Regions from separate parts of the Arthrobacter sp. UYCu511 genome, predicted to be linked through region 2. Evidence: predicted binding sites of a transcription regulator. Region 2 holds the regulator's gene; each other region holds the start of a gene.
What was found. The regulator HrcA, encoded in region 2, represses chaperone genes, less so after heat shock. The targets are predictions, from matches to a motif close to TTNGCACTCGNNNNNNNCGAGTGCNAA.

Region 1 (4,160 bases), on a different contig from region 2:
GTGAGCACCAAGGATGCGATGGACGCTGCGTTGCGCAGAGCCGAACGAGTGACCTTGACGGGGTCAATGACGCCGTCTTCAATCAGGTTGCCGTAGACGCCGGTGGCAGCGTTGAAGCCGAAACCGTCTTCGAGCTCGCCAACCTTGTGCACCACAACATAGCCGTCATGGCCTGCGTTCTGGGCGATCCAGCGCAGCGGCTGGGCAATAGCCTTGCGCACCAGATCAATGGCGGTTGCGGCGTCGCCGCTCAAGGCGAGAACAGCAGCATCTTCATCAAGTGCCCTACCGGCCTGGACCAGTGCGGAACCGCCACCAGCCACAATGCCTTCTTCCAAAGCAGCACGCGTTGCGGACACGGCGTCCTCAATGCGGTGCTTCTTTTCCTTGAGCTCAACCTCGGTGGCTGCGCCAACCTTGATCACGCCGATGCCGCCAGCCAACTTGGCCAGGCGTTCCTGCAGCTTTTCCTTGTCCCAATCGGAGTCGGTTCGCGCCAGTTCAGCGCGCAGCTGGGCAACCCGTGCTGCGACCTCGTCGGCCGTGCCGGCGCCGTCAACAATGGTGGTGTTGTCCTTGGTGATGGTGATGCGGCGAGCCGTACCCAGCACTTCAAGCCCAACCTGGTCCAGGGACAGGCCGATCTCCGCGGAGACAACCTGTGCACCGGTCAGGATCGCAATGTCCTGCAGCATGGCCTTGCGGCGGTCGCCGAAGCCCGGTGCCTTGACGGCAACAACGTTCAACGTGCCGCGCAAGCGGTTCACGATCAGTGTGGACAGTGCCTCGCCGTCAACGTCTTCAGCAATGATGAACAGCGGCTTGTTCGCGGCAAGTGCCTTTTCCAGCAGCGGCAAAAATTCCTGCAGGTTGGAGATCTTGCCCTGGTTGATCAAAACCAGTGCGTCTTCCATGACTGCTTCCTGGCGTTCTGCGTCAGTGACGAAGTACGGGGACAGGTAGCCCTTGTCGAACTGCATGCCCTCGGTGAGGACCAGTTCGGTGGAGGTGGTGGAGGACTCTTCGATGGTGATGACGCCATCTTTGCCAACCTTCTCGAACGCTTCGGCGAGCAAGTCGCCGATTTCCTGGCTCTGGGCGGAGATGGCAGCAACTTCTGCCACCTGGCCTCCGGCAACCGGGCGTGCGTTCTCCAACAGGCGTGCGGCAATGGCTTCAACGGAAACCTGGATGCCGCGCTTGAGCTCGCCGGGAGCTGCGCCTGCGGCTACGTTGCGCAGGCCTTCCTTGACCAGTGCCTGCGCCAAAACGGTGGCCGTGGTGGTGCCGTCGCCGGCAACATCGTTGGTCTTCGTGGCAACTTCCTTGGCCAGCTGTGCGCCGAGGTTCTCGTACGGGTCTTCCAGCTCCACCTCGCGGGCGATGGTCACGCCGTCGTTGGTGATGGTGGGGGCACCCCACTTCTTATCGAGTACAACGTTGCGACCGCGCGGGCCGAGGGTCACCTTGACGGTGTCCGCGAGCTTGTCAATACCGGCCTCAAGGGCCTTCCGTGCGTCGTCATTAAATGCAAGCTGCTTAGCCATGCGGTGTGTTCCTTTCACGCAAAGACCCCGCGTCCGGCGATTGATCTAGACAGGCTCGATCACCTATCCGGGCACGGGGCTTCACAAAGTGGTTACTGGAGCAAAAGCCGTTACTTAACGACGATGGCCAGTACGTCGCGGGCCGAAAGAACGAGCAGCTCTTCGCCACCGGTCTTCACTTCGGTTCCACCGTACTTGGAGTAGATAACAACGTCGCCAACGGCAACATCGATCGGGACACGGTTGCCGTTGTCATCAACGCGGCCGGGGCCCACTGCCACAACTTCGCCCTCCTGGGGCTTTTCCTTGGCAGTGTCCGGGATAACCAGACCCGATGCGGTAGTCAGCTCTGCTTCGAGCTGGCGAACAACAATACGATCCTCAAGAGGCTTAATAGAGACCGACACTTAGGACCTCTCCTTCACACGTAAATTCTTTGGATGGCTGCAACACTTTCTGCCCATGTTTGGGTGGAACCCAACCGTCGTCGCGGTGCCGGTGATGTTCCCATGGCCAGAAAGATAGGCGCGTTAGCACCCTCAGGGTGAGAGTGCTAACTCTGACTCTAGGGAATTGATTAGCACTCGGTCAAGGCGAGTGCCAGAATTTCCTACAAAAGTACGACGCCGGCGGGCCCGGTTACGCTCACGGCGCACCGGGGCAGTCACCTTCAGAGACATAAGTTGAAAAATCTATTCAGACTTCGGCCGCGGTGGGAGGATAAGCAAATGAGTCTAGCTCCCGTGCACGTTCGTGATCTGTTGAAATCCTATGGCGCTTTTACCGCGGTAGATGGGATCAGCTTCGACATTCATGAGGGTGAAACTTTCGCGCTGCTGGGCCCCAACGGTGCCGGCAAAAGCACCACCATTGAAATCCTTGAAGGCTACCGTGATAGGACCAGCGGTGACGTTTCAGTACTGGGTGTTGATCCGCAGCATGGGGGCCTGGATTGGAAAGCACAATTGGGGATAGTGCTGCAGTCCAGCGGGGAAAGCGGCAATGTCACGGTGCTGGAGCAACTGACCCACTTTGCCAACTACTACCCCAACCCACGCAAGGTATCCGAGGTCATTGAAGCGGTGGGCCTGACGGAAAAGGCCAAAACCCGGATCAGCAAGCTCTCCGGCGGGCAACGCAGGCGTGTGGATGTTGCGTTGGGCATCATCGGGCGCCCCAAACTTTTATTCTTGGATGAACCCACCACCGGGTTTGATCCTGAGGCCAGGCGCCAATTTTGGGCTCTGATCAACCAGCTCAAGGCCGAGGGGACCACCATTTTGTTAACAACACACTATTTGGATGAGGCGGCAACTCTAGCCGACCGTGCCGGGATCATTCTCGGCGGCAAGCTGGTGGATATAGGCCCCATCAACGAGATTGGCGGAGCCGACGCACGGGTTCCGCTAGTGCGGTGGCGGCAGGACGGCGTCGAACATTCACAACGAACAGCCGAGCCCGCAGCGCTGGCTGCCCGGCTCTACGCTGAGGCCAGCGGCGAAGTTGACTCACTGGAAATTAGCCGCCCGTCCCTGGAAGACATCTATTTGCACCTGGTGGGTAAACACTCGCTCATCAATGCAGAGGAAGGCGCCGTATGAGGACCTTAGAGTTGGGCACCTCCCGCATCCTTTATGAGCTCAAGTTGTACTTTCGGCAGGGCGATTCGGTGTTTTTCACGTTCCTGTTCCCGATCCTGATGCTCTCGGTTTTTGCTGTGGCGTTCAGTACTAGCGGGAATCTTGGTGCGGCCCCTGATGGCTCCGGCGGCATCAGTTTTGCGGCTTTTTATGTGCCGGGGATGGTGGCTGCGGGCATGCTGCTCAGTGGCGTGCAGAACCTGGGCGTGGACATTGCTGGCGAGAAGGGGGACGGCACACTTAAACGCTTAGGCGGCACTCCCCTGCCCGTGTTCTCCTATTTTCTGGGCAAGATCGGCATGGTTCTGATCAGCTCGGTCCTGCAGGTCACACTGTTGCTGCTTGTGGCCCGTTTCGCGTTCAACGTGGAGCTTCCCACTGCACCAGAGAAGTGGCTGACCTTCGCCTGGGTGTTTCTGTTCGGCGTGATTACTAGCTGCGTTTTAGGCATCGCCCTCTCGGCACTTCCGCGGACAGGCAAGAGCGCCACCGCCGTGGTCATCCCGATTGTGCTGCTGCTGCAGTTCATCTCCGGGGTCTACTTGAACTTCGCGCAGTTACCCGGCTGGTTGCAAGACTTTGCTAGCATCTTTCCGCTGAAGTGGATGGCTCAAGGGATGCGCAGCGTGTTCCTGCCAGAGTCCTTCGAGGTGATGGAGCCCTCCGGGAGCTGGGATCTGGGTCTCGTGGCACTAGTCATGGGAATATGGCTGGTGTTTGGTTTGCTCCTGTGCCGCGTCACGTTCCGCTGGATCCGCAAGGACAGCTAACCCGCACCTCTGGACGCTCGGTTACATTCTGTGGCATGCCCGAAGCACGCTATCCCAGTAATGGCGAGAAAAATGGGAACGCTATCCCCACTCGGTGGGATAGCGTCCCCGAAAAACGCACCATTGCTGGGAGAGCGTTGGGTGGGAGGGACGGCAGGCGGGAGGGGATCGCCGTCGTGCTCTTAGTAGTAGACGGCGAGCGG
Region 2 (4,160 bases):
TTGATCAGTTACTTGATCAGCCGCGGGTTGAGCGGGTAGCGGTAGGGCTGGCCACTGTTGACACGTACGGCGCCGATGATGGAGAACACCGTCAGGAAGGCCCAGATCAGCAGCGCCAGCAGGGAAAAGATGGTCCCGCTTCCTGGGCTGATCGCGTGGGCAATGATAGCCACAATGTTCAGCAGGACAGCCAAAGCTGTCGGGATCAAGGTGAAGTTCAGGGCTTCCTTGGACTCCTGTGCTGTAAATCGGCCGCGGGCAGCCAAGAATTTATAGATCAGCAGCGAAGGTACACACCCAAGAATTCCGCCACAGTGGGACATGAAAGCCCACTGCTTATCTTCGGAGGGGGTGAGGGGCTGCTGGGGTGCAACATTGCTCTGGTTAACCGGGTGGTTCACAATCTCAGGCCTTTCAGCATGCGCAACTACGGGCATGGTGGATTATTGCCCTCACTCTAGGATACGGGTGCCGTCAAAAAATCAATGACCTCTTCGACCCGGCCCAGCAGGGACGGCTCCAGATCTGAGTACGAACCCACCCGTGACAGCAATCTCGCCCAGCCCAGTCCAATGTCCTCAGCGGTAGTGTGGGGCCAGCCGAAGGCCTTCAGGATGCCCAGCTTCCACTCCATTGTTCTAGGCACTACAGGCCATGCCGGGATGCCCAGAGTAGCAGGCTTGATAGCCTGCCAGACATCTACATATGGGTGTCCCACCACCAGCACGTTCTTGGATACCCCGGGCTTCTTCATGAGATTGCCCACAATGCGTGTTTCTTTGGAACCGGGCACCAAATGGTCCACCAAAATGCCCAACCTGCGCTGGGGTCCCGGGCCAAAATCGGCCACCGCGGCGGCCAGGTCATCGATCCCTCGGAGAGGTTCTACTACGATCCCCTCCACCCGCAGATCGTCTCCCCAGACCTTCTCCACCAGTTCGGCGTCGTGCTTGCCCTCCACCCAAATCCGACTGGCCTTGGCCACCTTGGCGCGGTCCCCCATAACTTTGACGGAGCCAGATGCGGTACGCAGGGCCTTCTTGGGTGCGGCTGTGGTAGGTGCGATGAGCTCAATCGGCTCACCCTCGTACAGAAAGCCAAATCCCAGCGGGAAGGCGCGGATCTTTTCGCGCCTGTCGGCGAGTTCCACAATGTGCATGCCGCCGGACTTTTCCAGACGGACCACCGCGCCCACCCAGCCTGTTTGCACGTCCTCTACAACAAGGCCGGAACGGGCTTCAACCTTGCGCAGGATTCGGGGCGGCGGGGCACTGAGGTCCTGGGGACCCCACTGATGGTGGGACACGTCACTGAAATGCATGCAAAAACCTGACTCTTGACGCTCAGGGCAACGCTCATGGCGAACGCTGCAGGATGAAAAGCCATGCTATCGCGTGCCGGGGCCGCTCTTGAGGGGGCACACTTACGCGGTTCATAGTGCGTGTCTGCGGAGCGTGTCGAGAACGTGGCGGGAACCGGTTTGCCATGGGGGTGCCGTGGAAAGGTATTAGACTTAGCACTTGGTTGGGTAGAGTGCTAAAAGTTGTTTTCTAAAAGATGTTCTGACATTCCCGCCTAGTCAAGAGTCCAAGGGGATATGGGTGCAGAGCGTAAGGCTGAAAGGAGGTGCCGGGCATGAGTGAACCACGTAAGTTGGAAGTTCTGCGGGCCATTGTCGAAGACTATGTGCATTCACGGGAACCCGTCGGCTCCAAAGCACTCGTGGAACGGCACCATCTGGGAGTTTCCAGTGCCACTATCCGCAATGACATGGCCGCGCTGGAAGAAGAAGGGCTGATCACGGCCCCGCACACCAGTTCCGGGCGCATCCCCACTGACAAGGGCTACCGGCTCTTCGTGAATCAGTTGGCCTCCGTTAAGCCACTTTCAGCCGCTGAACGCCGAGCCATCTCTGTGTTGTTAGATGGGCCCACCGATCTGGATGACGTCCTCGAGAGGACAGTGCGGACCCTGGCCCAGCTGACCAACCAAGTGGCGGTTGTCCAGTATCCGCGCACCACGGCGGCCACTGTGCGCCACATTGAGTTTGTCTCCTTGGCAGCGCATCAAGTGCTAGTGGTCCTGATCTTGGCTTCTGGCAAGGTAGAACAAAACGTCATCGATATTGGTGCCGCCGTTGATGATGACATCCTGGCCGGATTGCGCAAAGTGTTTATGGCCAGTTTGAACGGACTCACTGTGGCCCAATTGCCCAGCGCTGTCTCCAAAGTTCCCCTCGATGTCCCCTTGGGAGAGCATGCTGTGGCTGCACGCTTGGCCCAGGGTTTGGCGCTATTGGCGCACAACGCCCGTGAAGACCGGATTGTCATGGCAGGCACCGCCAACCTGGCCCGGTCAAACAATGACTTCCCCCTGAGCATCGGGCCCGTCCTTGACGCACTGGAGGAACAAGTGGTGCTACTGAGGCTGCTTGAAGCCATGGCCCAAGACTCCTTGGGTATGTCTGTGGTGATTGGACGGGAAAACCCGCACGATTCCCTCGCGGAAGCCTCAGTGGTGGCCACCAGCTACGTCCGTGGTGAGAACGCCAAGCTTGGTGTGGTGGGTCCTACCAGAATGGATTACCCCAACACCATGGCCAGCGTTCGCGCCGTGGCCCAGTACCTTTCGAGAATTTTGGCCGGCTAAGCGGCCACCGTTTCAACAAAAGAGAGCATTACTTTGAGTAACCATTACGATGCATTGGGCGTCTCCCGCGACGCAACGGCCGAGGAAATCAAGAAGGCCTACCGCAAGCTTGCACGCAAACTCCATCCGGACGTCAATGACGCCGCGGATGCCCAGGATCGCTTTAAGGCTGTAACACACGCCTATGAGGTCTTGTCTGACCCGCAAAAGCGCCGCATCTATGACACCACGGGTAACGAAAACGGCAATGACGCAGGTGGCGGTGGCGGCGGCTTTGGTGGCGAGGGCTTCGCCTTCCAGGACATCTTTGAAACCTTCTTCGGCGGTGCCGGTGGCGGTGGCGGCGGAGGGCGTGGTCCCGCATCACGTATGCGCCGCGGCCAAGACGCCCTCATCAGCGTGCGCGTGGACTTGCGCGAGGCCGTCTTTGGCGTCAACAAGAAGCTTGAAATTGACACCGCCATCACCTGCCCCACCTGCGAGGGCAGCTGCTGCCGCCAGGGAACGGCACCCACCACCTGTGACATTTGCCATGGCAGTGGCCAGATTCAACGCCCCATGCGCTCCATCTTGGGCAATGTCATGACCCTGGCTACCTGCAACTCCTGCCAAGGCTTCGGCACCATGATCGTGGACCCGTGCAACGAGTGCATGGGCGAAGGCCGTATCCGCGATCGCCGCACGCTGACCATCAAGGTCCCTGCAGGAGTGGGCACCGGGACCCGGATCCAACTCGCCAACCAGGGCGAGGCCGGACCGGCAGGTGGCCCCTCAGGCGATCTGTACGTGGAGATGAAGGTCAATAACGATCCCAGCTTTGTGCGTGAAGGCGATGACCTGCATGCCACACTCAGCGTCCCCATGACCGCTGCCGCACTGGGCACAGAGCTGAACTTCGAGACCTTCGATGGTGAGCAGCCCATCAGCATCAAGCCCGGCACCCAGGCAGGGGAAGTCATCAACCTGCGCAGCCTGGGGGTGACCCACCTGCGTGGCTTTGGCCGTGGAGACTTGAAGGTACACATTCACGTGGAGACACCCACCAAGCCCGACGCCGAGCAGGAAGCCCTCCTGAAGCAACTGGCAGCCCTGCGCGGGGAGACCTTCACCGAAGGGAAACTGGTCTCCAGTGGCGGCATGTTCGCCAAGCTGCGTGATAAGTTCGGCAACAACTAAACCTCATGAGTAACCCAGTCTTCTACGCCAACCCTGCAGAGCTCTCCGGGTTGCTGCCCGGCGCACACTTCACCCTAGGTGGGGATGAGGGCCGGCATGCCACTACGGTCAAACGTCTCGCCTCAGGTGAGCCGGTGGACATGTGCGACGGCGCTGGGTTGCGTTTGTCCTGCACCGTCAGCAGCGCTGAAAAGGGTTTGTTGACGGTGCAGGTCAACAGTGTGGAACAAGAACCAGCCCAGCCGTTGCGCTTTGTCTTGATCCAGGCATTGGCCAAGGGTGACAGGGATGAGCTGGCCATTGAAATGGCTACTGAACTTGGCATCGACGCGGTG
Region 3 (4,160 bases), on a different contig from region 2:
TTACTTGAGCGATAAGACGGTGGGTTAGAAGCCGCCCATTCCGCCCATGTCGTCGCCGCCGCCAGCCGGGACAGCCTTCTCAGGCTTGTCGGCAATGACTGCTTCAGTGGTGAGGAACAGTGCAGCAATGGAAGCCGCGTTCTGTAGGGCAGAGCGGGTTACCTTTACCGGGTCGCTAACGCCAGCAGCCAGCAGGTCCTCGTACACGCCGGTTGCAGCGTTCAGACCGTGGCCGTTGGGCAGTGAGCGGACCTTGTCCACCACTACGCCAGGCTCCATGCCTGCGTTGAGGGCAATCTGCTTCAAGGGAGCGTCAATGGCAACACGCACAATGTTGGCGCCTGTTGCTTCATCGCCGGTCAGTTCGAGAGAGTCAAACGCGGTAACGCCGGCCTGGATGAGAGCAACACCACCGCCGGGGACGATGCCTTCTTCCACAGCTGCCTTGGCGTTGCGCACTGCGTCTTCGATGCGGTGCTTGCGTTCCTTGAGCTCAACTTCAGTTGCGGCACCGGCCTTGATGACTGCAACGCCGCCGGCCAGCTTGGCCAGACGTTCCTGCAGCTTCTCGCGGTCGTAGTCGGAATCGGAGTTTTCGATCTCGGCACGGATCTGTGCAACGCGACCTGCGATGGCTTCGGCGTCGCCGGCGCCTTCAACAATGGTGGTCTCGTCCTTGGTGACAACAACCTTGCGGGCCTTGCCCAACAGGTCAAGCGTGGTGTTTTCCAGCTTGAGGCCAATTTCTTCAGCGATGACCTGGCCGCCGGTGAGGATGGCAATGTCGGAGAGCTGAGCCTTGCGGCGATCGCCGAAGCCCGGAGCCTTGACGGCAACGGACTTGAACAGGCCACGGATCTTGTTCACGATCAGTGTGGCCAGTGCTTCGCCTTCAATGTCTTCGGCGATGATCAGCAGCGGCTTGTTCGAAGCCATAACCTTTTCCAGAACTGCAACAAGGTCCTTGACGCTGGAGATCTTGGAGTTCACGATCAGGATGTACGGATCTTCAAGAACCGTTTCCTGGCGCTCGGTGTCGGTTACAAAGTAAGCGGAAATGTAACCCTTATCGAAGCGCATGCCTTCGGTGAGCTGGAGCTCCAGGCCGAAGGTGTTTGACTCCTCGACAGTGATGACGCCTTCCTTGCCTACCTTGTCCAAGGCAGTAGCAATGAGGGCACCAATCTCGGGATCACCGGCGGAGATGGACGCTGTTGCGGCGATCTCTTCCTTGGTCTCGATTTCCTTGGCGGAAGCCAGCAGTTCCTTGATGACGGCTGCAACAGCCTTCTCGATGCCGCGTTTGAGGGACAGCGGATCGGCGCCGGCAGCTACGTTGCGCAGGCCTTCCTTGACCAGGGCCTGGGCCAGCACGGTCGCCGTGGTGGTGCCGTCGCCTGCAATGTCGTCAGTCTTCTTGGCGACTTCCTTGACCAGCTCGGCGCCGATCTTTTCATAAGGATCGTCAAGTTCAATTTCCTTGGCGATGGAGACACCGTCGTTGGTGATTGTGGGTGCGCCCCACTTCTTTTCCAGCACTACGTTGCGCCCGCGCGGGCCCAAGGTTACCTTTACGGCGTCGGCGAGGATGTTCAACCCACGCTCAAGGCCGCGGCGTGCCTCTTCATCAAATGCAATGAGCTTGGCCATGGAGGCTTCAGTCCTTTCGGGACAGTCATTAGACAATTTCAAGATTCCTCGCACGGCGCCCGCGACGGACGGATGCGCCTTCTGCTGATATAGATACAACAGCGGCAAACCCTCGCCATGTGAGGAAATGTTATTACCCTGACGAAAGCGAAACTGCTAGAAATTAGCAGTCACCACCTCAGAGTGCTAACTCAATAATTAGCACTCGGTACCTCAGAGTGCAAGCGGGAGCGGCACTATGTGCTTGCGGCGAACGGCCGGGCAGGGGCTGGGCCGGGCATTCCCGAAGCTGGCGCAGGGCTTCACTGCAGCTGGCGCCGGGCCTGCAGAGGGTAAAAAACTTACGCTCCCGGGCCCAACACAACCGCTAGGGGAAGCCCGAGTTCTGCAGTATCCACCAACTCAGTGATATTCAGCAGCCCTCCGAGGGCTACAGCATTGGCCTTCTGCTCGAGGCCGCTGTAGAAAATAACCGATGTATTTTGCGGCTGCCCGCCCCAGTTGGAGGACTGTGACACAACCCATCCATCGCCCTGGACTGTACCGGCGTAGCGTGCGGCAAGTCCCGGTACTCCGGTGGCGTTGAAGATGGCCACGGTAACGCTCTTATCAACCACTGATTCGGGAGTTGCTTCAGCTGTGGGTGTTGACGTCGGCGTTTCCGTAGGCTTCGTGGTGGCAGAATCGGTCGGGGCGGGTGCCGTGGTGGCAGGCGCCGTCGGCGCAAGTGTCGGTGCCGCGGTGGTTTGGTTGGCCACAAGGGGCGGCGGCGTGGTGTTACCGAGAATTTTCGGCATGATGAAAAAGGCCAGAAGACCAACACACAAGGCGGCGACGCCAACAATCATCAAAGGCATTAAGGAGCGCCCCTGGGCTTCCATCGAAGACCGGTGGACGCCGTGGCGTGCCGAGTTCTCCTCGACGGCGTCGAATTCATCCCGCGGGTAATTACTCATTGTGCAGTGTGGTCCTTGTGGGTACGGTGGCGAAGGCGTGCGTTAGTTCCCGAGCCGCCGTGCGGAACGGGCCTGTTGCCGTGACAAACGTAGTCTACGCAACCGTTTGACCAGCATGGGGTCATAGGCCAGCGCGGCTTCCGTGTCGATCAACGCATTCAGAACTTGATAATAGTGGGTCGCTGAGAGCTCAAACTTCTCTCTGATGGCCTGCTCCTTCGCGCCGGCATACTTCCACCATTGGCGTTCCAGATCCAGCATCTGCTGCTCGCGTGCACTGAGCCCCACAGGAGTCCCCAGCGTTGCGGTAGTTTCTGCGGAGGGCTCTGCGGAAGCAGTCTCGTGATGGAGCGCTTCAGTCACAACAGTCCCTTTTCCGCTTGGCTCTCCCGTTCGGGCAGCAATCATGAGCCCGCTCTGTCAATGATAGGGGTGAATTACCGCCCTGTCATTTGGGATTGCGTGGATGGGCCGGGCGCTAGTGGGCGCTGTGGAGGAAGTCCCCTTCCCCCACCATGGCCCACAATGGAGAGCATGGACAGCGCACCCAGCCTTTTTGACCTGCCGGCCCCGGAACCCTGGGATGGAACACAATTGCAGGCCCTTGCCGCCTTGAAATCCGCTCCCCTGACGCAAATGGCCCCTGATTGGGCCACAGCATTGGCCTCCTTGGAGGCCACCTTGGCGAGCTTGGGCGCCATGCTTGAACATGAGTACGATTCCGGAACTCGCTTCCTGCCTCTACCCACCCAGGTGCTGCGCGCCCTGGGCACCCCCTTGGCCGAGGTGAAGGTGTTGATTGTGGGCCAAGATCCCTACCCCACACCGGGGCATTCAGTAGGTCTGGCGTTTTCCGTGGACCGCTCAACGCATCCGCTGCCTCGGAGCCTGAACAATATTTTCAAGGAATTGAACACTGACTTGGGCATCCCACCTGCCACCCATGGCGATCTGGGTGCCTGGTCCCGTCAAGGCGTCCTGCTCCTGAACAGAGTACTCACGGTGGCGCCAGGAGCGGCAGGTTCACACCGCCGTCGTGGGTGGGAAGAGGTCACCGAGGCTGTTATTAGAATCCTCGCAGCACGGAAACAGCCGCTAGTGAGCGTGCTGTGGGGCAAGGACGCCCAACGGCTGGCGCCGCTTCTCACCGGAACCCCCGTGATTGAATCGGCGCACCCAAGCCCACTGTCCGCATCCCGCGGCTTCTTCGGATCCAAGCCCTTTAGCCGCATCAACAATCAGCTATTAGCGCAAGGTGCCACCCCCGTGGACTGGCAATTACCACAATGAACTAGACTGGTTAGGACAACCTAACTTGGCGCTTTTTCCGCGCCCACCAGGCCGGCCTGCTTACCCGGCACCAGGAGCTCACCATGACCTCACCACAGCCCGCCGCCACCCGCACCATGGCACCTGCCGTGAAACCCCGCACCCAATACACCCTCAATGTGCTGCGCAAGGAACAACTCAGTCCGCACATGGTGCGCATCATTGCCGGCGGGCCCGGGCTGGCGAAATTTGAGCCCAAGGACGCCACGGACATGTACGTGAAGA

Region 1: groES (co-chaperone GroES) is a predicted target of HrcA. The motif match lies at 2,125-2,151, and genes of this name have one in related genera.
Region 3: groL (chaperonin GroEL) is a predicted target of HrcA. The motif match lies at 1,814-1,840, and genes of this name have one in related genera.

What each region holds. Positions count from the first base shown of each region.
Region 1 is NZ_JBEPPB010000005.1:72,277-76,436, forward strand. Features, by position in the region: gene groL (chaperonin GroEL) at 1-1,547, opposite strand, end outside; gene groES (co-chaperone GroES) at 1,658-1,954, opposite strand; gene ABIB48_RS08865 (ABC transporter ATP-binding protein) at 2,276-3,148, shown strand; gene ABIB48_RS08870 (ABC transporter permease) at 3,145-3,957, shown strand; gene ABIB48_RS08875 (iron ABC transporter ATP-binding protein) at 4,140-4,160, opposite strand, start outside.
Region 2 is NZ_JBEPPB010000008.1:163,386-167,545, forward strand. Features, by position in the region: gene ABIB48_RS12475 (DUF4870 domain-containing protein) at 9-437, opposite strand; gene ABIB48_RS12480 (DUF3097 domain-containing protein) at 458-1,306, opposite strand; gene hrcA (heat-inducible transcriptional repressor HrcA) at 1,636-2,649, shown strand; gene dnaJ (molecular chaperone DnaJ) at 2,683-3,825, shown strand; gene ABIB48_RS12495 (16S rRNA (uracil(1498)-N(3))-methyltransferase) at 3,831-4,160, shown strand, end outside.
Region 3 is NZ_JBEPPB010000015.1:21,466-25,625, reverse strand. Features, by position in the region: gene groL (chaperonin GroEL) at 25-1,650, opposite strand; gene ABIB48_RS16535 (LytR C-terminal domain-containing protein) at 1,992-2,606, opposite strand; gene ABIB48_RS16530 (DUF3263 domain-containing protein) at 2,649-2,906, opposite strand; gene ABIB48_RS16525 (uracil-DNA glycosylase) at 3,141-3,896, shown strand; gene ABIB48_RS16520 (siderophore-interacting protein) at 3,980-4,160, shown strand, end outside.